3 regions of the Shewanella sp. SACH genome follow, and region 2 is predicted to be linked to each of the others. Evidence: predicted binding sites of a transcription regulator. Region 2 holds the regulator's gene; each other region holds the start of a gene.
What was found. The regulator NrdR, encoded in region 2, represses ribonucleotide reductase genes. The targets are predictions, from matches to a motif close to AAACACNANATNTNGTGTTT.
Positions count from the first base shown of each region.

Region 1 (6,456 bases), on a different contig from region 2:
TTGTGCTTAAGCAACATGATGTGAAGATGAAAACGGGCGTGAGTTACGATAAGTTTGATGATGCGGGACTGCATATTCGCGTGGGCGAAACCGCTGAAGTGCTGGCCGTTGATAATGTTGTGCTTTGCGCTGGACAAGAATCGAATCGCACCTTAGTGGATGAGATGAAAGCGACGGGCTTGCCTGTGCATCTGATTGGCGGCGTGGATGTCGCGGCAGAGCTTGATGCTAAGCGTGCAATCCGCCAAGGCGCTGAGCTGGCTATGCGCTTATAGAAACTCGATAAGTCTTCTGCAATAAGCTTTAGGCGTTATGCGTTAAGTTTTAGATCCTGAAAGCCTGAACCTGAGTTCAGGCTTTTTGGTTTTCCGCGGGAATGCATTGAAAATAGAGAGAAGGAAGAAGAGTGGGGTTTAATGCGTTTGGTCGCTAATTGGCGCGGATTAATTAAGGCAGTATTGAAAGGGACTTTGTGTTTAACAGCTAATGCTTGTTTTAACGCCGCTTACTGAAAAAGTGAAAGTTGTTTATTCAGAGTGGATCATTTAAAGCAGCTTATAGAGAAGTCTAATCTTGGCGCTGTTAGTCTTCAAACACTTCTTGTTTTAACGTGCGCGTGTTGCTTGCTTCATGCTGTGTTTGCTTTGTCTTAGCCAAACTGGGTTTGCTCTGACGAGGTTGACACGCATAGGTGACTACGGCCGCACCTTCAGGTGACAAGTCGAGCTCTAAATCTTCGGTAGGCACACAGCAGCAGGGTAAACATTCATCATGTTTAAGTTCGGCTAAGGGTTCGTTTAAGTAGCTGACTTTTCCGCTGATGACCCGTGTTTTGCAGGCACCGCAGAATCCGTTGCGACATTCTGAGAAGATGTTAACTTTTTTTGCTTCGAGCGCTTGCAGCAAGGTGCCTTGTTGCTCAGTAAAGAGCAACACAGGTTGACCTTGAAGGCGTACGATTGGCGCCTTCGCAAACAGGTTTTGTGGCCGTTTTTTCGATGTCACTGTTGTAATGCCATTTTTAACGTCACTGTTGAGCGTCTTATAGATCGAAGTCGAGGAATTCATCGCCATCAACCGCTGAGTCGATTTGACCGACTAGGTATGAAGACACTTCCACTTCCTGAGGCGCGACTTGCACTGCATCGCTTTCTAACCAGTTTTTCATCCAAGGTAATGGATTGGTTATTTCAGGATAAGGTTGCGGCAGATTCACCGACTTCATCCGTTGGTTAGTAATAAATTCAACGTATTGGCAGAGGATCTGTTCATTCAAACCTATCATAGAGCCGTCTTTGAACAGGTATTTTGCCCATTCTTTTTCTTGCTCTGCGGCCTTGAAGAATAAATCAAAGGCTTCCTGTTGGCATTCTGCGGCAATTTCACCCATTTCTGGATCGTCTTTACCGCCTTGCATGATGCTTAAAATATGCTGAGTGCTGTTTAAGTGTAAGGCTTCATCACGGGCGATTAAGCGAATGATTTTCGCGTTACCTTCCATTAGCTTACGTTCAGCAAAAGCAAATGAGCAGGCAAAGCTAACATAGAAACGAATCGCTTCTAGGGCGTTGACTGACATCATGCACAGGTACAAGGCTTTTTTCAGGGTGCGAGTGTTTACGATGACTTCTTTGCCATCGATAACATGGGTACCCGCGCCGAGTAAATGGAACACTTGAGTCAATTGGATCAAGTGATCGTAGTAAGCGGCGATATCGGTCGCACGGCTTAAGATTTCTTTGTTCACGACGATATCGTCGAAGATCACTGAAGGATCGTTAACGATATTGCGAATGATATGGGTGTATGAGCGCGAGTGAATCGTCTCAGAGAAAGACCAAGTCTCAATCCAAGTCTCTAGTTCAGGCAGCGACACCAGTGGTAAAAAGGCCACATTGGGTGAGCGACCTTGAATCGAGTCGAGTAAGGTTTGGTATTTCAGGTTAGAAATAAAGATGTGTTTTTCATGATCGGGCAATGCACCGTAGTCGATTTTATCGCGACTGACGTCTACTTCTTCCGGGCGCCAAAAGAAAGATAACTGCTTTTCTATCAGTTTTTCGAACACTTCATATTTTTGTTGATCGTAACGAGCCACGTTGACCGATTGACCTAAAAACATAGGTTCACGGGTGGCATCGTTGGGTGTTTGACAGAAGGTAGAGTAGGCCATGGTGCTATTTTCCAATGGATAGGGATCCACTCAATCGGGATCCCTATACTTTTTATTTGTAAGAGCCGCGTTAACGTTAAAGACTAGATTTTACACGCGCCGCCGGCGCAACCATCATCTTCTTTCTCTAAATTGGTGATGTCATCGTGTGAATCCGACGCACCATCGCGAGTGTTATGGTAGTAAAGCGTTTTCACACCTAACTTGTAAGCATTGAGCAAATCTTTCAGCAAGGTTTGCATCGGTACTTTACGGCCTTCAAAACGTGAAGGATCGTAGTTAGTGTTGGCCGAAATAGCTTGGTCAACGAACTTCTGCATGATACCCACTAGCTGTAAGTAACCGTCATTGCTTGGCATTTTCCATAGCAATTCATAGCTATCTTTCAGCGTATCGAAATCAGGTACAACTTGCTTCAACTGACCGTCTTTGCTCGATTTCACGCTGATAAGACCACGTGGTGGCTCGATACCATTGGTCGCATTGGAAATTTGCGACGAGGTTTCTGAAGGCATTAATGCCGACAGCGTCGAGTTACGCAGGCCATATTGCTTGATATCACTACGCAGTGATTCCCAGTCTAAGTGCAATGGTTCAGCACAAATTTTATCTAGGTCACGTTTGTAGGTATCGATTGGCAAAATACCTTGAGAGTAAGTGGTCTCGTGGAATAACGGACACGCACCTTGCTCTTTGGCCAAGTTCATTGAGGCTTTCAGTAAATAGAACTGAATCGCTTCGAAGGTTCTGTGGGTCAGCTCGTTCGCGCTGCCATCGGAATACTTCATGCCATTTTTTGCTAAGTAGTTAGCGAAGTTAATCACGCCTATGCCTAAGGTACGGCGATTCATCGAGGCAATTTGCGCGGCCTTGATAGGGTAATCTTGATAATCCAACAGGTTATCCAGTGCACGTACGGCGAGGTCGGCTAATGGCTCAATATCAGATAATTCTTTGATAGAACCTAAGTTAAGTGCTGACAACGTACAAAGCGCGATTTCACCTTCTGGATCATCGATGTTGTTCAATGGTTTAGTCGGCAGGGCGATTTCAAGACACAGGTTAGACTGTCTGATCGGTGCGACTTTTGAATCGAACGGGCTGTGAGTGTTGCAGTGATCCACGTTTTGAATGTAGATACGGCCAGTTGAGGCACGCTCTTGCATCATCAGTGAAAACAGCTCAACTGCCTTTATGGTTTTCTTACGAATGCTGCTGTCTTGCTCATATTGCACATATAAACGTTCGAATTCGTTTTGATCTTCAAAGAAAGCATCATATAAGCCAGGTACGTCAGATGGGCTAAACAGGCTGATGTTTTCGCCTTTGATCAGACGTTGATACATGACTTTGTTCAGCTGCACACCGTAGTCTAAATGACGGATACGGTTGTCTTCGACGCCGCGGTTATTTTTCAATACCAGCAGAGATTCGACTTCTAAGTGCCAAATAGGGTAGAACAGGGTCGCAGCACCGCCACGCACGCCGCCTTGAGAACAAGACTTCACTGCGGTTTGGAAATACTTATAGAAAGGTAAACAACCTGTGTGGAAGGCTTCACCACCACGGATTGGGCTACCTAAAGCACGAATACGACCGGCGTTAATACCGATACCCGCACGTTGGCTAACGTATTTCACGATAGACGAAGCAGTCGCGTTGATGGAATCTAAGCTGTCACCACATTCGATCAGTACGCAAGAGCTGAACTGACGCGTTGGTGTGCGCACACCGGCCATGATTGGCGTTGGTAGCGAAATCTTAAAGGTCGATACCGCGTCATAGAAATCTTTAATGTATTTCAGGCGCGTTTCTTTTGGATAGCGGGCAAACAAACAGGCCGCGACCAAAATGTAGAGGAACTGGGCGCTCTCATAGATTTCGTGCGTCACACGGTTTTGAACTAAATATTTGCCTTCAAGCTGTTTTACCGCAGCGTAAGAGAAGTCCATATCGCGCCAATGGTCGATATAGGTATCCATCACGTCGAGTTCTTCGCGGCTGTAATCCTGCAGAATGTGCATGTCATACTTGCCAAGCTCAACTAACTTAGTCACGTGGGTATACAGTGCTGGCGGCTCGAATTGACCGAAGGCCTTCTTACGCAAATGAAACACCGCTAAACGGGCGGCGAGGAACTGATAGTCCGGTGATTCTGGAGAAATTAAATCCGCAGCCGCTTTGATAATGGTTTCATGGATAGCTTCGGTTGGGATGCCATCGAAAAACTGTAGGTGCGAGCGAAGTTCAACTTCAGAAACAGAAACGTTTTTTAATCCCTTGGCTGCCCAAGTAATTACGCGGTGTATTTTTTCGAGATCGATATTTTCACGATCGCCACAGCGTTTTGTGACTGTCATAGTGCTATTCATTTGGAGATAGGCCTTGGTTCTTATATCTATTTAGGTGAGCAAGTTCACCGTACGTATCCTTGTAAAACAATCAATAACCGTCCCTTAAATACTGCTGACTGGTTGAAAACGAGTCAATTAAGCGGCGAGCTTTTAGTGTGTCTGATTGCTACCTATACACAAGATATGGTGTTTTAAATTATCTGGGATACAAGATAGTGAGGTTTGACCCTATTTGCAAGTCTGAATTCAGGGGACATCTTGTGGATAAGTTGAGGATAAGCTTTCGCGTTAGTAACGGCTAACCTTGAAGCTCAATTTCAGGTTAGTGTGTCGCACTCATGGGGGATTTTTAGGCGATCTTTTCTTTAGATCGCGATCGCGCACAAGTGCCGATCTTTTATCCGCCGACCTTTCGCCGCCTGATTTTATTCGCAGGGAAAAATCAGGCAAACACACTTATGTACATCTGCATAATGGCTTTAGCAAAAGTGTTATCTTTGAGTGTCATGGTGACGTCTGTTCGCCGTTTTATTAGCGAGTTTTTCTAGGCCAATGCTTCGACAAGTGTTTGATGTAGCTCAGTTGGGCTGGCAAAGTGCGCGTGGGCAGGCCACTGCGATGGCTTGTCGTTGACACCCAGATAACCCCATAGGGCAACGCCGCCTAACATGCCCGCCGCCTTCGCGGCTAACAAATCCCGCTCGGCATCCCCAAGATACAAAATGTGCTCTGGAGCGCAGTTCAGTTGCTGAGCCCCTAACAACATAGGTGCTGTGTGGGGTTTTGGGTGTTTGGTTGAATCGCCACTAATGATAACGGGCATACGTAAGTGTAAATTCAGTTTTCGCAATAAGGGACGGGTAAAGCGGGCTGGCTTGTTGGTGATCACCCCAAACGGCAGCTGCGTTAACTCGAGCCAGTCGAGTAATGCTGCAATGCCTGCGAATAGCGCACAGTGATCGCCATTAATGCGCTGATAGTGGGCGAGCAGCCCTTGCTGAACTTGAGTACGAAGATCATCCGCTGCATTGGGTATCGCCGCATCGACTAAAGCAAAACTGCCGTGGGATGCGGCGTAGCGCATGGCCGCTAACGGCTGCGCGGCGATGCCGACGTCTTGAAGACTTAAATTAAGGGCTTGCACCAGATCCGGCGCGGTATCGGCTAAGGTGCCGTCGAGGTCGAACAGTACGCCTTGGATCTGTGCCAGACTCATATTAATCAACCTTACGCGTCGCTATCATGTAATTCACATCAACTTTAGGCGTGTATTTAAAAATGCCCGTCAGCGGGTTGTAGCTGATGCCTAATGCATCGGTACAGATCAGATCGGTATTGTCCACAAGCTCAATCAATTCCGAAGGCTTAATGAATTTTTTATGCTCATGGGTGCCAACTGGCAGCATCTTCAGCAAATATTCTGCGCCGAGAATCGTGTGCACATAGGATTTAATGTTGCGGTTGATGGTGGAGAAAAACACAAAGCCACCGGGTTTAACCATGTCGCAGCAAGCCTTGATCACAGATTGTGGATCGGGCACATGCTCCAGCATTTCCATACACGTCACCACATCGTAATAGGCTTGATGATCTTGGCTGTGGGTCTCGGCGGTATTTTTTACATAATTAATGCTTACGCCGGTTTCGAGGGCATGTAGGCGGGCGACTTCTAAGGGCTCATCACCCATGTCAAGACCATCAACCTCGGCACCGATACGGGCCATGCTTTCAGATAAAATCCCGCCGCCGCAACCAACGTCGAGCACTGTCTTACCGAAAATGCCGCCGGCAGTTTGATCGATATAATTTAAGCGCAGCGGGTTTAATAGATGCAGCGGCTTAAATTCACCGTTGAGATCCCACCACGTTTCGGCCATACGTTCAAACTTTGCGATTTCCTGTGGGTCCACATTGGTATTCTGATGCATG
Region 1 covers NZ_MPDG02000001.1:1,401,926-1,408,381, reverse strand. The annotation lists gene BM607_RS06120 (NADPH-dependent 2,4-dienoyl-CoA reductase) at 1-275, shown strand, start outside; gene yfaE (class I ribonucleotide reductase maintenance protein YfaE) at 583-1,005, opposite strand; gene nrdB (class Ia ribonucleoside-diphosphate reductase subunit beta) at 1,043-2,173, opposite strand; gene nrdA (class 1a ribonucleoside-diphosphate reductase subunit alpha) at 2,257-4,545, opposite strand; gene BM607_RS06100 (HAD-IA family hydrolase) at 5,072-5,743, opposite strand; gene ubiG (bifunctional 2-polyprenyl-6-hydroxyphenol methylase/3-demethylubiquinol 3-O-methyltransferase UbiG) at 5,745-6,455, opposite strand.
Region 1: nrdA (class 1a ribonucleoside-diphosphate reductase subunit alpha) is a predicted target of NrdR. The motif match lies at 4,700-4,719, and genes of this name have one in related genera.

Region 2 (6,456 bases):
TCGTTAATCGCGACCTTGTATGGCACATCTTTACGGAAAGTCAGCTCATAGGTCGCTAAACGAACTATGGCTTTCTCTACTGGAGACACTTCATCAATCGGGCGTTCCAGATGCGGGATGATCAGCTCATCCAATTGGGTTTTCTTCGTTGCAACGCCTGAAAATAGCTCACGAAAATAAGCTACATCAACACCGTCGAGACTTTGTTCAGTTAAAAACTCATGCTCGACATCGGCAATATTATTCCCGCTTAGTTGCCATGAATAGATGGCTTGAACGGCTAAACGGCGGGCCTTGCGGCGCTCAGAAGGCTTCATTATTTTTCCTACTATAACAACTGTTGTTCAAGTTCTTGCAGAACATTGACCATTTCAAGCAGACTTAAAGCAGCTTCGCCGCCTTTGTTACCCGCTTTGGTACCTGAACGTTCAATAGCTTGTTCAATGGTATCTGTGGTCAAAACACCGAAAGCAACAGGCAGATCAAATTCTAAAGCAACTTGAGCTAGACCTTTATTACATTCGCCTGCAACAAAATCAAAATGAGGAGTACCACCACGGATCACCGCACCTAATGCGATAATACCGTCGAATTTACCACTGGCAGCTACGCGACGCGCAGCTAGCGGCAACTCAACCGCACCTGGTACACGGACAACAGTGATATTGTCGTCGCTGACTTGGCCAAAACGTTTCAGCGTGTCAAGTGCACCTTCAAGCAAGCTCTCAACTAAAAAGCTGTTGAAACGCGAAATTACAATCGCAACTTTGGCATTTTTCGCTTCGATATTACCTTGAACTACGTTCATTATCTTACCTAATTTAGCTAAAGCACCCAGCTCGGGGCGAAAAGTGGCGACATGATATCACAGCCAATTGCCCAGAGCCCTATGCAAATTATCAGAAATTGTTAATTTTACTTCAGTGTAACTTTGGGTTTTAGTCCGCCACATACTCAGTCACTTCAAGGCCAAAGCCCGAAAGTGAATGGTAGCGTTTAGGCGAGCTGAGCAGGCGCATCTTAGTCACGCCAAGGCTAGCGAGGATTTGCGAACCCACCCCCACACGGCGCGACGTCCCCTGCCATTTTGCAGAAGCAGGCGCTTGGCCTTGATCTTCGGCTTCAAAGGCTTTCACCTTAGAGAGGATTTCACAGGGATGTTCTTGATTCCCTAATAAAACCAATACGCCACCTTCTGCAGAAATACGCTCCATCGCCTTTTCGAGTGGCCAGCTACGTTGCTGATCGCGCTCTGAATGGAGTAAATCGTTGAAGGTGTTTTGCAGATGCACGCGCACCAAACAATCGCTCTTCACCTCACCTTTGACTAAGGCAAAATGCAGTTGATTGTCGATAGTGTCTCTGAAAGTCACCATGTCGAACTCGCCGAAACGGGTCGGTAGTTTGCATTTAGCTTCACGCACAACCGTGGTTTCTTTGGTGTTGCGATACTCGATCAATGCCGCGATGGTGCCGATTTTGATGCCATGCAACTCGGAGAAAACCTCTAAATCTGGGCGGCGTGCCATAGTGCCGTCTTCGTTCAAAATCTCAACGATAACGCCCGATGGCTCAAGTCCCGCAAGACGGGCTAAATCACAACCAGCTTCAGTGTGGCCTGCGCGGGTTAATACGCCGCCGTCCTGTGCCATTAACGGGAAGATATGTCCAGGTTGCACTAAATCAGACGCTTTAGCCTCTTTAGCCACAGCCGCTTTGACTGTTACCGCGCGGTCGTGGGCCGAAATACCGGTAGTGACGCCTTCGGCTGCTTCAATAGAAACCGTAAAGTTAGTCGAGAACTGGGCGTTGTTATTCGTCACCATTAAGGGCAGATTTAACTGCTGGCAACGGGCTTTGGTCATGGTCTGGCAAATGAGTCCACGGCCATATTTCGCCATAAAGTTAATCGCTTCTGGCGTGACCATTTCGGCCGCCATGATCAAATCACCTTCGTTTTCTCTGTCTTCGTCATCCATCAAAATAACCATTTTGCCTTGACGAATATCTTCGATGATCTCTTCTATACTGTGCAGCGCCATTGTAGGACCTTATGATTTTGCTGTTGTTATGAAATTCTATACCTTAGCAGTACGATTACCAGTGCACTAACGCACAAAGCCGGCACGGGCTAACATTTCCATGGTGACACCACCGCTCTTGCTGTCTTTGCCATCATAATTCATCAAGCGTTCAAGATAACGGGCGATTAAATCCACTTCGATATTCACCATATCGCCCGCTTGCAGATCGATTAACGTGGTTTCCCCTGCGGTATGCGGCACTATGGTAAGGCGGAATCGACTGCCGTCCACTTCGTTAACCGTCAAACTCACGCCATCAATGGTGATGGAACCTTTATGGGCAATGTAACGCCCAAGCTCTGCGGGTGCGGCTAACCAAAACTCGATAGCTTGACCGCGCACTAGACGTTGCTCAACCATAGCTATACCGTCAACATGGCCGCTGACCATGTGTCCGCCTAAACGTGTGGTTGGGGTGACGGCTTTTTCAAGATTCACCTTAGTGCCCACTTTGTAGTGAGCAAAGCCGGTGAGAATCACTGTTTCGGCAGAGACATCAGCCACATAACCGTCGGCTAATTGCTGCACAACCGTTAAGCACACACCGTTGGTGGCAATACTGTCGCCTAAACGCACATCGTTTAAATCCAGTTTGCCGCTCGCCACGGTAAGACGAATATCATCGCCTTTACGCTCCAGTTTGCGCAGGGTGCCAACGGCTTCAATAATCCCAGTAAACATGGTTAACTCACTTAATTAAATAAAGAAGTATCAAGCATAACGCTCAAGATTAAACGGGTATCTGGCCCTAATTTGCGCTCATCGACCAACGTTAATGCAGGAATTTGCGCCATGGTTTGATAATCGGGTAGCTGCAATAAATTACGCCCTTGCCCACCGAGGATTTTCATCGCTTGGTACAGCACTAATTCATCGGCCAGCCCCTCTGCTAAAAAAGCGCCCGCTAAGGTTGCACCCGCTTCCACCAGCACGTGATTACAACTTTGGCCTAAATAGCTTAATAGTTCAGGTAAGGATACGCGACCTGCAATTGCAGGTAACACGAGGCAACTCACATGGGAGGGCAATTGTGCTTGAAACTCTGCGGGATAAGCCACGGTCGAGACCAAGAGTATCGGCGATACGATAACCAAACAGGCAGCCGATAACGGCAAACGGGCGCGACTGTCGAGTATGACTCTTAATGGCTGCAGTAATTGCGCCTCGGTTACGCTGTCTTTTATGCCGCCAAGTTCTTGATATCGCACATTGAGTGAGGGATCGTCAGCCAGTATGGTTTCAATCCCAGTGACCAACGCGCAGGAACGTAAGCGTAAGCGCTGCACGTCGCGGCGAGATTCAGGCCCGGTAATCCATTTAGACACACCGTTAGACAGCGCGGTTTTACCATCGAGACTCGCAGCCAATTTGACTGTAACTCTGGGTAAACCCGATTCCATGCGCTTCATAAAACCTAAATTCAAGGCATAAGCTTCATCGCGGTGTAATCCCACATCCACTTCAATACCGGCGTCGCGCAGCATTTGAATACCGCGACCAGCCACTTGCGGATTTGGATCTTCAACCGCCACCACCACACGCTTAACGCCAATATTGATCAGTGCTAAGGCGCAGGGCGGCGTGCGGCCATAATGACTGCAGGGCTCTAAGGTGACATAGGCTGTTGCGCCGCGGGCGTGTTCGCCAGCCATACGTAGTGCATGCACTTCGGCGTGGGGCTCACCCGCTTTTTGATGATAACCTTCGCCGACAATCTGATTATCTTTAACGATAACGCAGCCCACACTGGGATTGGGCCTCGTGGTGTAAAAGCCTTTACGCGCCAATTGAATCGCGCGGCTCATCATTTGGGTATCGAGTACGGACCAACTTATGTTCAAGCTCATGTTCAACCCTGTTGTTAAAGGTTTCGGCTTTCACCAGTCTTGTAAATCTGTGTTTAAAACCTGTCTTGCAGAAGCTATTAATCAAAAGCCTCTTTTAAAGCTAGCTCAACCAAACATCTGCTCTTCAGACCACAAAAATCGAATAACTACTTTTGCAGTTTGGCGATGGCTTCACCAAATTCAGACACATCTTCAAAGGCGCGGTACACAGAAGCAAAACGAATGTAGGCGACTTTATCGAGACTCATCAATTGCTCCATCATCAAGTTACCGACCATTTCTGAGGGCACTTCCCGCTCGCCAGTGGCGCGCAGGGTCGATTTGATTTTGCTAAGCGCTTGCTCGATTTCATCCATAGACACGGGGCGTTTTTCAACGGCGCGCAGCATGCCACCTTGGAGTTTTTCTTCATCGAAGGGTTGGCGTGAACCATCACGTTTAATCACCCTAGGCATGACTAACTCGGCGCCTTCGAAGGTGGTAAATCTTTCATGGCATTCGGTGCATTCTCGGCGACGGCGCACTTGATGGCCTTCCGCCACTAATCGAGAATCGATGACTTTAGTATCTGTCGCGCTGCAAAATGGACAATGCATTGAGCCTCCTGCCAGTGAATGCGAGTAAAGCGTTAATGGCTTTACCTGTTAAATCTCAGCTAAACACAATGGATTTAAGCCTAAGATTTTACCAATAAAAATGGCCGCTTGATGCGGCCATGGGATTTTATCCTATTTATGGGCTGAGGTTAACTACCTGGTGCTAAGTACCTGATGTAAGTAACTGATGTAAGTACCTCATGTAATTACCTAGTCAGCAAGCGATCACTCTCAGCCAATCATCTACTTAAGCACATACGCACTTAAACCTAGATGCGTCAGCAAATTAGCCGTAAACAGGGAAACGTGCACACAGTGCCAATACTTGGCCCTTAACACGCTCAATCACAGCAGGATTGCTTGCATCATCAAGGATGTCACAAATCCAGCCAGTCAGCTCTTTCGATTCCGCTTCTTTAAAGCCGCGGCGCGTAATGGCTGGCGTACCGATACGCACACCTGAGGTCACAAAAGGTGAACGTGGGTCGTTTGGCACTGAGTTTTTGTTCACGGTAATGTTAGCGCTACCTAAGGCGGCATCGGCCTCTTTACCCGTTAAGTCACGACCAATCAGGTCAACTAACATTAAGTGGTTGCTGGTTCCGCCAGAGACGATTTTGTAACCGCGCTCAAGGAACACTTCAACCATAGCTTTAGCGTTGTTAACCACTTGCTGTTGGTACACTTTAAATTCTGGCTCTAGTGCTTCTTTGAACGCAACCGCTTTACCAGCGATAACGTGCATTAATGGGCCACCTTGACCGCCTGGGAATACCGCAGAGTTCAACTTTTTGTACAAGTCTTCATCGTCAGCAGCAGACAGGATCACGCCACCACGAGGACCGGCTAAAGTTTTGTGGGTCGTTGATGTCACAACGTGTGCGTGTGGAACTGGGTTTGGATAAACGCCAGCAGCGATAAGACCGGCAACGTGCGCCATGTCGACAAATAGGTAAGCACCTATTTTATCAGCAATTTCACGCATTTTTGCCCAGTCAACGATACCAGAATAGGCAGAGAAACCGCCGATCATCATCTTAGGTTTATGTTCTACGGCCAGACGTTCCATTTCGTCGTAGTCAATTTTACCTGACTCGTCGATACCGTAAGGAATGATATTGTACAGTTTGCCAGAGAAGTTTACGGGTGAACCGTGGGTCAAGTGACCACCGTGGGCTAAGTTCATGCCCAGTACGGTATCGCCAGGTTTTAACAATGCCATGTAAACAGCGCTGTTTGCCTGTGAACCTGAATGAGGTTGTACGTTAGCGTAAGTTGCGCCAAACAATTCTTTAGCACGTTCAATCGCTAAGGTTTCAACTACGTCCACATACTCACAACCACCGTAGTATCGCTTGCCTGGATAGCCTTCAGCGTACTTATTGGTTAACTGTGAACCTTGCGCTTCCATCACGCGTGGACTGGTGTAGTTTTCAGAAGCAATCAGCTCAATATGCTCTTCTTGACGCAGAGTTTCATTCTGAATTGCCTTAAACAGTTCCGGATCATAATCTGCGATATTCATATCTTTTTTCAGCATTGCTTACTCCAGCTGCCAATTCTTATAGGTAGGGTTGCGCCGTATTCTACTCGGAACGCGACCACAATCCCAGTATTTGAAACATGAAATTCCTATGGATTTAGCTTGAACTTGGCTCATTGTCGAGTTGAGTTCGGCGCGCAATCGAGTAGAATTAGCCGCATCATTAGTCACTTAAGATAGAGAAAAATGGCTCAGTTTGTTTACAGCATGCTGCGGGTGGGTAAAATTGTTCCGCCTAAGAAGCAGATCCTTAAAGATATTTCTTTAAGCTTTTTCCCCGGCGCCAAAATTGGCGTACTCGGCCTCAACGGTTCTGGTAAGTCGACACTACTGCGCATTATGGCGGGTATCGACACCGAAATTGAAGGTGAAGCGCGCCCAATGCC
Region 2 covers NZ_MPDG02000002.1:834,329-840,784, reverse strand. The annotation lists gene nusB (transcription antitermination factor NusB) at 1-317, opposite strand, end outside; gene ribE (6,7-dimethyl-8-ribityllumazine synthase) at 329-808, opposite strand; gene ribBA (bifunctional 3,4-dihydroxy-2-butanone-4-phosphate synthase/GTP cyclohydrolase II) at 939-2,042, opposite strand; gene BM607_RS11560 (riboflavin synthase) at 2,109-2,765, opposite strand; gene ribD (bifunctional diaminohydroxyphosphoribosylaminopyrimidine deaminase/5-amino-6-(5-phosphoribosylamino)uracil reductase RibD) at 2,777-3,931, opposite strand; gene nrdR (transcriptional regulator NrdR) at 4,078-4,527, opposite strand; gene glyA (serine hydroxymethyltransferase) at 4,814-6,067, opposite strand; gene ettA (energy-dependent translational throttle protein EttA) at 6,257-6,456, shown strand, end outside.

Region 3 (6,456 bases), on a different contig from region 2:
ACCCATCATAAATACAAAGCTACTTATTTTCATCCATAAAATGATATTCAGACATCATGTGTCCAAGCTCAGTGGATTTGGTTTTTAAGTAGGCTTCGTTGTAACGATTCTTACCAACTTGCAGCGGTACGCGCTCAACCACTTCGATGCCAAACTCCTTCATTGCTTTCACTTTACGAGGGTTATTGGTCATCAAACGCACATGCTTCACGCCTATCTGTTCCAGCATAGGTTTGATCATGTCGTATTTACGCATATCGGCTTCGAAGCCCAGTTGCTCGTTGGCTTCAACTGTGTTGGCACCTTTATCTTGCAGCTCGTAGGCGCGGATTTTATTCAACAAACCAATGCCACGGCCTTCTTGGCGCAAATAGAGGATAAAGCCACTGCCCGTTTCCGCAATATTTTGCATCGCCGCTTGTAACTGAAAACCACAGTCACAACGCAAGCTAAATAACGCATCGCCAGTTAAACACTCGGAATGAATTCGACCCAACACAGGTTCATCCGCACTGAGCGTACCGAATGTGAGCGCAACATGCTCTTTGCCTGATTCTGTATCTTCAAAACCATGCATGGCAAACACGCCCCAAGGAGTGGGTAACTTTGACGTCGCGACATATTTTATCGACATACTTAACCTTAACGACAACTCTCATTCCATGAGACGAATAAGATCCCTAGAAACAAACGAGGATTAGGCACTTAGCCAACTAAGCGCACTATTCTAAAGTGTTTTTGAACAATCAAGAAATACTTTAGTGTTTTAATCAACTAAACCAAACATGAATGTCATTTTCGATGGGCAGCACGAAGGAATGGATTAAAACGAAGCTGTGCTTAAAGTACTAGGCGCACCAACACGCGATCGACACTCGATCCCGTGTCAGTGACAGCCTAACCCACATTAAAATTTTGCGGGCGCGTATCCAGTGACTTCCTTTAGCCCCATTTCACGGCCGATAGCCGTCATAGGGTGGATCACCACAAGACCTTTGACAGACTTTTTCAGTTTGCCCATGTCCGCTTGTTCATCTTTAGTCAAAGCGCGATGGAAAGACAAACCTTTGATATCTGAACCTTGCTTATTCAATAAGCGGGTTTGTTGGCCTTTCACACTGCCAATTTGCTTAGTGACTGCAGCGATTTCGCGCTTGAACTGGGCAATAATGACGTCATCGCCTCTTTGTTCAGCCGCAGCAAGTTTACGACGAAATTTATCTAATTTATCGTTAAGCTGCTGCAGTTCTTGCTTTAAATTCATTCTGTTACCTTAAATTACCTAAGTTAGCCACAGTAAAATCTTAGCCTGATTATGCTAGCGTCTGTGTCAAGGCCTGAGATTATAGCAGCAAGTTACAGATCCTCGTTACCGCTTTTATAACAAACGAATGATCTGATTGCTGCTACCGCGAAATACGAGACTTGGATCGGCAAGACTTTGTTCAAATTTGCCATCCACCAGCACATCAATATAGGCCAACACGGCGCGCTGTTCATCACTCAACTCATCGATCACATAACCCGTCCACAGCCAAATATCTTTCCCCTTACACTCTGCCTTGACTCGTTTGACGAGCGCCAAAATGGCACTGAGATTGACGGGCAATAAAGGATCGCCCCCCGAGAGCGACAAACCACGGCGTACAATCCGCTTGTCATTGAGATCGGCAATCATCCTATCTTCCATCGTTCTATCAAAAACATGCCCAGAACGGGGATCCCAAGTACTTTGATTGTAACAACCACGGCACTGGTGCTCGCAGCCAGAGACAAACAAGGTCGCACGGGTACCAGGGCCATTGACCACATCGATAGGGAAATATTGATGGTAATTCATTGATAGTACTTCATAGTGCATTTCATCTTTTAACATTGGGACTTATCCCATGCCACGATTTATGCCACGTGATGCCACGGAATAAGTCTAACAAGCAGGATAAAATATTAGTGTTACAAGTGTTTGATCCTACGTTTTACTTCTTCCTGTTTACCATAATTAAAGGGCCGCGCATCTGGGCTGCCTAAGTAACCGCAGACTCGGCGCGTCACTGACACCCGACTTGGCTCATGGTTGCCGCACTTAGGGCAAGTGAACCCTTTACTGGTACAGCTAAATTCGCCAGTAAAGCCACAGTCGTAGCATTCATCAATTGGCGTGTTAGTGCCATAGTAAGGCACGCGGCTATAACTATAATCCCACACATTTTCCAGCGCTTCGAGGTTATGCTGCATGTTGGGATATTCGCCATAACAAATAAAGCCGCCGTTCGCGATTGCGGGATATGGCTGTTCAAAATCAATTTTATCGTAGGGGTTAACGCTTTTTTCCACATCAAGGTGGAAACTATTAGTGTAATAGCCCTTGTCTGTCACGCCTGTGACTAGGCCAAATTGCTTCGCATCCAGTTTACAAAAACGGCTGCAGAGACTCTCACTTGGCGTGCTATACAGACTAAAGCCATAACCTGTTTCAGCCTTCCACGCATCCGTGGCGGCTTTAAGATAGGCAACAATAGCGACGGCTTTGTCCCTTAATTGTGCATCGTCAAATACATGGGTTTGGGTGCCATAGAGTGCATTCATGGTTTCATGCAGGCCAATGTAACCGAGTGAAATCGAAGCGCGACCATTTTTAAAAATTTGAGATACATCATCATCGGCGCGCAAGCGCACACCACAGGCGCCTTCCATATAGAGGATTGGTGCCACGCGGGCTTTGACGCCATTGAGTCGCTCAATGCGGGTATCCAGCGCTTTACGAGCTAAGACTAATCTGTCATCTAAAATACGATAAAATTCAGCGTCATCACCCTTGGCTTCTAAAGCAATCCGCGGCAAGTTTAAGCTCACTACCCCGAGATTATTGCGCCCTTCATGCACGAGCTCGCCATTTTCCTCATAGGTGCCTAAAAAGCTGCGGCAACCCATTGGGGTTTTAAATGATCCAGTGACTTTCTCGACTTGCTCGTAATTGAGAATATCGGGATACATGCGCATAGTCGCGCACTTGAGCGCCATCTGTTTGACATCATAATTGCAATCGCCAGCTTTGTGATTAATGCCATCGCGAATCGCAAACACTAACTTAGGAAAAACTGCCGTCTTGCGATTTTTACCTAATCCCGCCATCCGTACTTTAAGCATAGATTGCTGAATTAAGCGGGATTCCCACGAGGTACCTAAACCAAAGCCAAAGGTCACGAACGGTGTTTGGCCATTTGCAGTGTGTAAGGTATTAACCTCATATTCCAAAGACTGAAATGCATCGTGACATTCTTTTTCAGTTTGCGCCGTGGCAAAAGCTTTGGCGTCGGTGATCTTCCAATTCAAGGCGATTTGGTAGTGCTTGTCGTAGCTCTTAGCGACAAATGGCGCCAACACTTCGTCGATACGATTGATGGTCGTGCCGCCATAAATATGGCTCGCCACTTGGGCAATGATCTGTGCGGTGACGGCTGTCGCCGTTGAAATAGACTTAGGGGTTTCGATTTCGGCATTGCCCATTTTAAAGCCATGGGTCAACATGCCAGCCAAATCAATCAGCATGCAGTTAAACATCGGGAAAAATGGCGAGTAATCTAAGTCGTGGTAGTGGATCTCCCCCGCTTCATGGGCAGCAACCACATCCTTTGGCAAAATATGACTCTTGGCATAATGTTTGGCGACTATGCCCGCGAGTAAATCTCGCTGAGTTGGGATAACTTTCGAATCTTTATTGGCATTTTCATTGAGTAACGCCGCATTACTTTGCTCGACTAAACCACGGATTTCGAGGTTTAATTTACTGGTCGCTTCACGGCACACATCTCGGTCGTGACGGTATTCGATATAAACCCGCGCCAAGGACTTATACGGCCCTTCCATCAGTAAATTCTCAACCGCATCCTGCAGATGATGGATATCGACTTCGGTTAAGGTCGCAACGCTTTGACTGATACACGCTGCCACTGTCGCTGCATAGTCGCCATCCTCTATTCCAACTGAGTTTGCAGCGGCATTCACTGCATCCCGTATCCTTGTTTCATCAAAAGGTGTGCGGCAACCATCACGCTTAATTACGACTGGCATTGTTCAGTTCCTCTCCATCTCGCCTAAAAATTAACACTACATCTAGTGATTTTAAAAGCATAAAACACAATATGTAGAGCATTAGGCTACAACGATGGTTAGGCGTCCATGATCCAGATCATAGTTTTTAGGATGAAATAAAAGAACAAACCAGAACTGCAGCTAGGCCCAATTATCTGAAAATTGCGCCTTGACCTGCTGATTAAACCCAGCTAGTTGATGCCTGAAATCAGTGATGATCAAACACCATAACTCAAGATTAACGCTTAGCGAGTGCGAGATAACTACTGAGTTGGCCCGATGCCGACTGATGCGAGCCCATAGACGAAGCGAGTTGCATCATAGATTTAAGCCCCTGCCATTGCTGTTTTTGGGCATCTGTTAGCGGTGGCTCGGAATTCAGATAATCCGTTAATTGGCCAAGGACTTTGGTGGCTTTTTGGGCAAGCACCGGCGACTGAGCATCATCCATATTGGTCAAAACGTTTTTCGCATCGACCAAGGTATTGATCAGGGGGTCATTCGGTGATTTTTTGGCTAATGATTTGAGCTCATCATCTAAGAAATCTTGCAGCGACTGCTTACTCGGCGTGGTTGTGCTCGGAACTGTAATACCGTTTTTTGATAAACGGTCGAGTTGCACGTCCGATAAAATGCCGTCTTTTTGTAAACGTGACACTAATGCAGGAATATCGGCGACACCAAATTTGCCATCGGCAAAAAAATCCTTCGCCATCGACTGAATTTTCTGTGCACGTTGCGCCCGTGGCGACAGCGCTATCTCATCGGCTTTACCAGTGTCGGGTTTAGCGGCATCCGTCTGAGTTTTCTTGGTCTCAGTGGTCGCATCGGTTTTAGCCGTACTCGTCTTTTGGCTATTGGCACCATAGGCATCGGCGATACTGGTACTGCTGCGATTAAGATTGAAGGCATTTAAAATAGAATTCATCGTCAAAAATTCGGCGTCTAAGACTCAATGACGGTTTTAAAGCAAAAACTAAGCCAATCAAGTATTAATCTGTGCAGAGCCTGAATTCTCGGGTAGCGAACAGCACCAGTAGCTTTATCTCTAGGAATGTAAATCTTCAATAAGGGCAAGACATTGCCGCCTCAGTAAATCGAGTGCCTCGGCGTCCATCTGCACTTTATTTAGCAAAGTTTGTTTCAAGGCTAGGGCTTCATGCTTAATCGCCTCTCCCTGAGCCGTCAGAGTGATCAATTTTTTCCGCTCATCTACAACGCAGGCCAAACGCGTGATCAAGCCTTTTACCTCTAACCGCTTAACAATAGGCGTTAGCGTCCCCATATCGAGCTTAGTCGCCGCCGATAGCTGGGTTTGACTGCAGCCATTTTGACGCCACAGGGTTTGCATCACCAGATATTGAGGAAAAGTTAACTCGTATGCCTCGAGTAAAGGCCGATAAGCGCGCACTAAGGCATTGCTCGCAGAATATAACGCGAAGCACACATTATCAGATAAACACAGTGCATCCTTTGGCTCGGGATTCTGTACCTCTGTGTTATGTGGCCCTGGGTTCTGCGGCTCTGGGTTTTGACTCTGCTCTGTAGATCCGAGCTCTGGGTGAGATAAACAATTTTGCACGTTTAAGCGCCTGTCATTCAAACATAGCGCTATCTTATCCGATCCGCCCCATCGCATCTAGTTTGCGCGCAAAGTATTTGCATTGTGTCATGAAGCCACGTACAGTTGACGCAGTTAGTTTGTGCACAAACAAAAGGTTAATTTTCTATGAATAGCACTATTACTGAAACCCGTGAAATCCATTTAGCCAGTCGCCCTGAAGGCATGCCTACGGCTGAGAATTTTGCTTTAGTAAATCAATCCTTAGCACCGCTCGCCGATGGCCAAGTGTTGATTAAAAACCTGTGGATGTCGGTCGACCCTTATATGCGCGGCCGCATGGTAGATCGTAAGAGTTATGTTCCGCCCTTCGCCTTAAATCAAGTCTTAGAAGGCGGCGCGATTGGTGAAGTTATCGCGTCTAAAAACAGTGATTTCCCAGTAGGCACTAAAGTCAGCAGCATGTTAGGTTGGCGCGAGCACGCTGTCACCGACACGGCTGGACTGACCGCTCTGCCGCAAACCGAATTAGACAGTTCACATTTCCTCGGCGTGCTGGGTATGCCCGGCATGACAGCGTGGACGGGACTCACTCGCATCACAGATTTAAAAGCGGGTGAAACCCTGTTTGTTTCTGCCGCATCAGGCGCCGTCGGCAGTGTTGCTTGCCAGATTGGTAAACTGATGGGTGCTCGCGTAATCGCCTCAGTGGGTTCAGACGAAAAAGCGGAATTGCTGCGAAGCTATGGTGTTGATGCCATCATTAATTACAAAACCTGTGGCAATCTCACCCAAGCGCTCAC
Region 3 covers NZ_MPDG02000001.1:685,649-692,104, reverse strand. The annotation lists gene ribA (GTP cyclohydrolase II) at 20-634, opposite strand; gene BM607_RS02850 (YibL family ribosome-associated protein) at 908-1,264, opposite strand; gene nrdG (anaerobic ribonucleoside-triphosphate reductase-activating protein) at 1,379-1,840, opposite strand; gene nrdD (anaerobic ribonucleoside-triphosphate reductase) at 1,954-4,071, opposite strand; gene BM607_RS02835 (hypothetical protein) at 4,331-5,020, opposite strand; gene BM607_RS02830 (MarR family transcriptional regulator) at 5,141-5,674, opposite strand; gene BM607_RS02825 (NADP-dependent oxidoreductase) at 5,822-6,456, shown strand, end outside.
Region 3: nrdD (anaerobic ribonucleoside-triphosphate reductase) is a predicted target of NrdR. The motif match lies at 4,103-4,122, and genes of this name have one in related genera.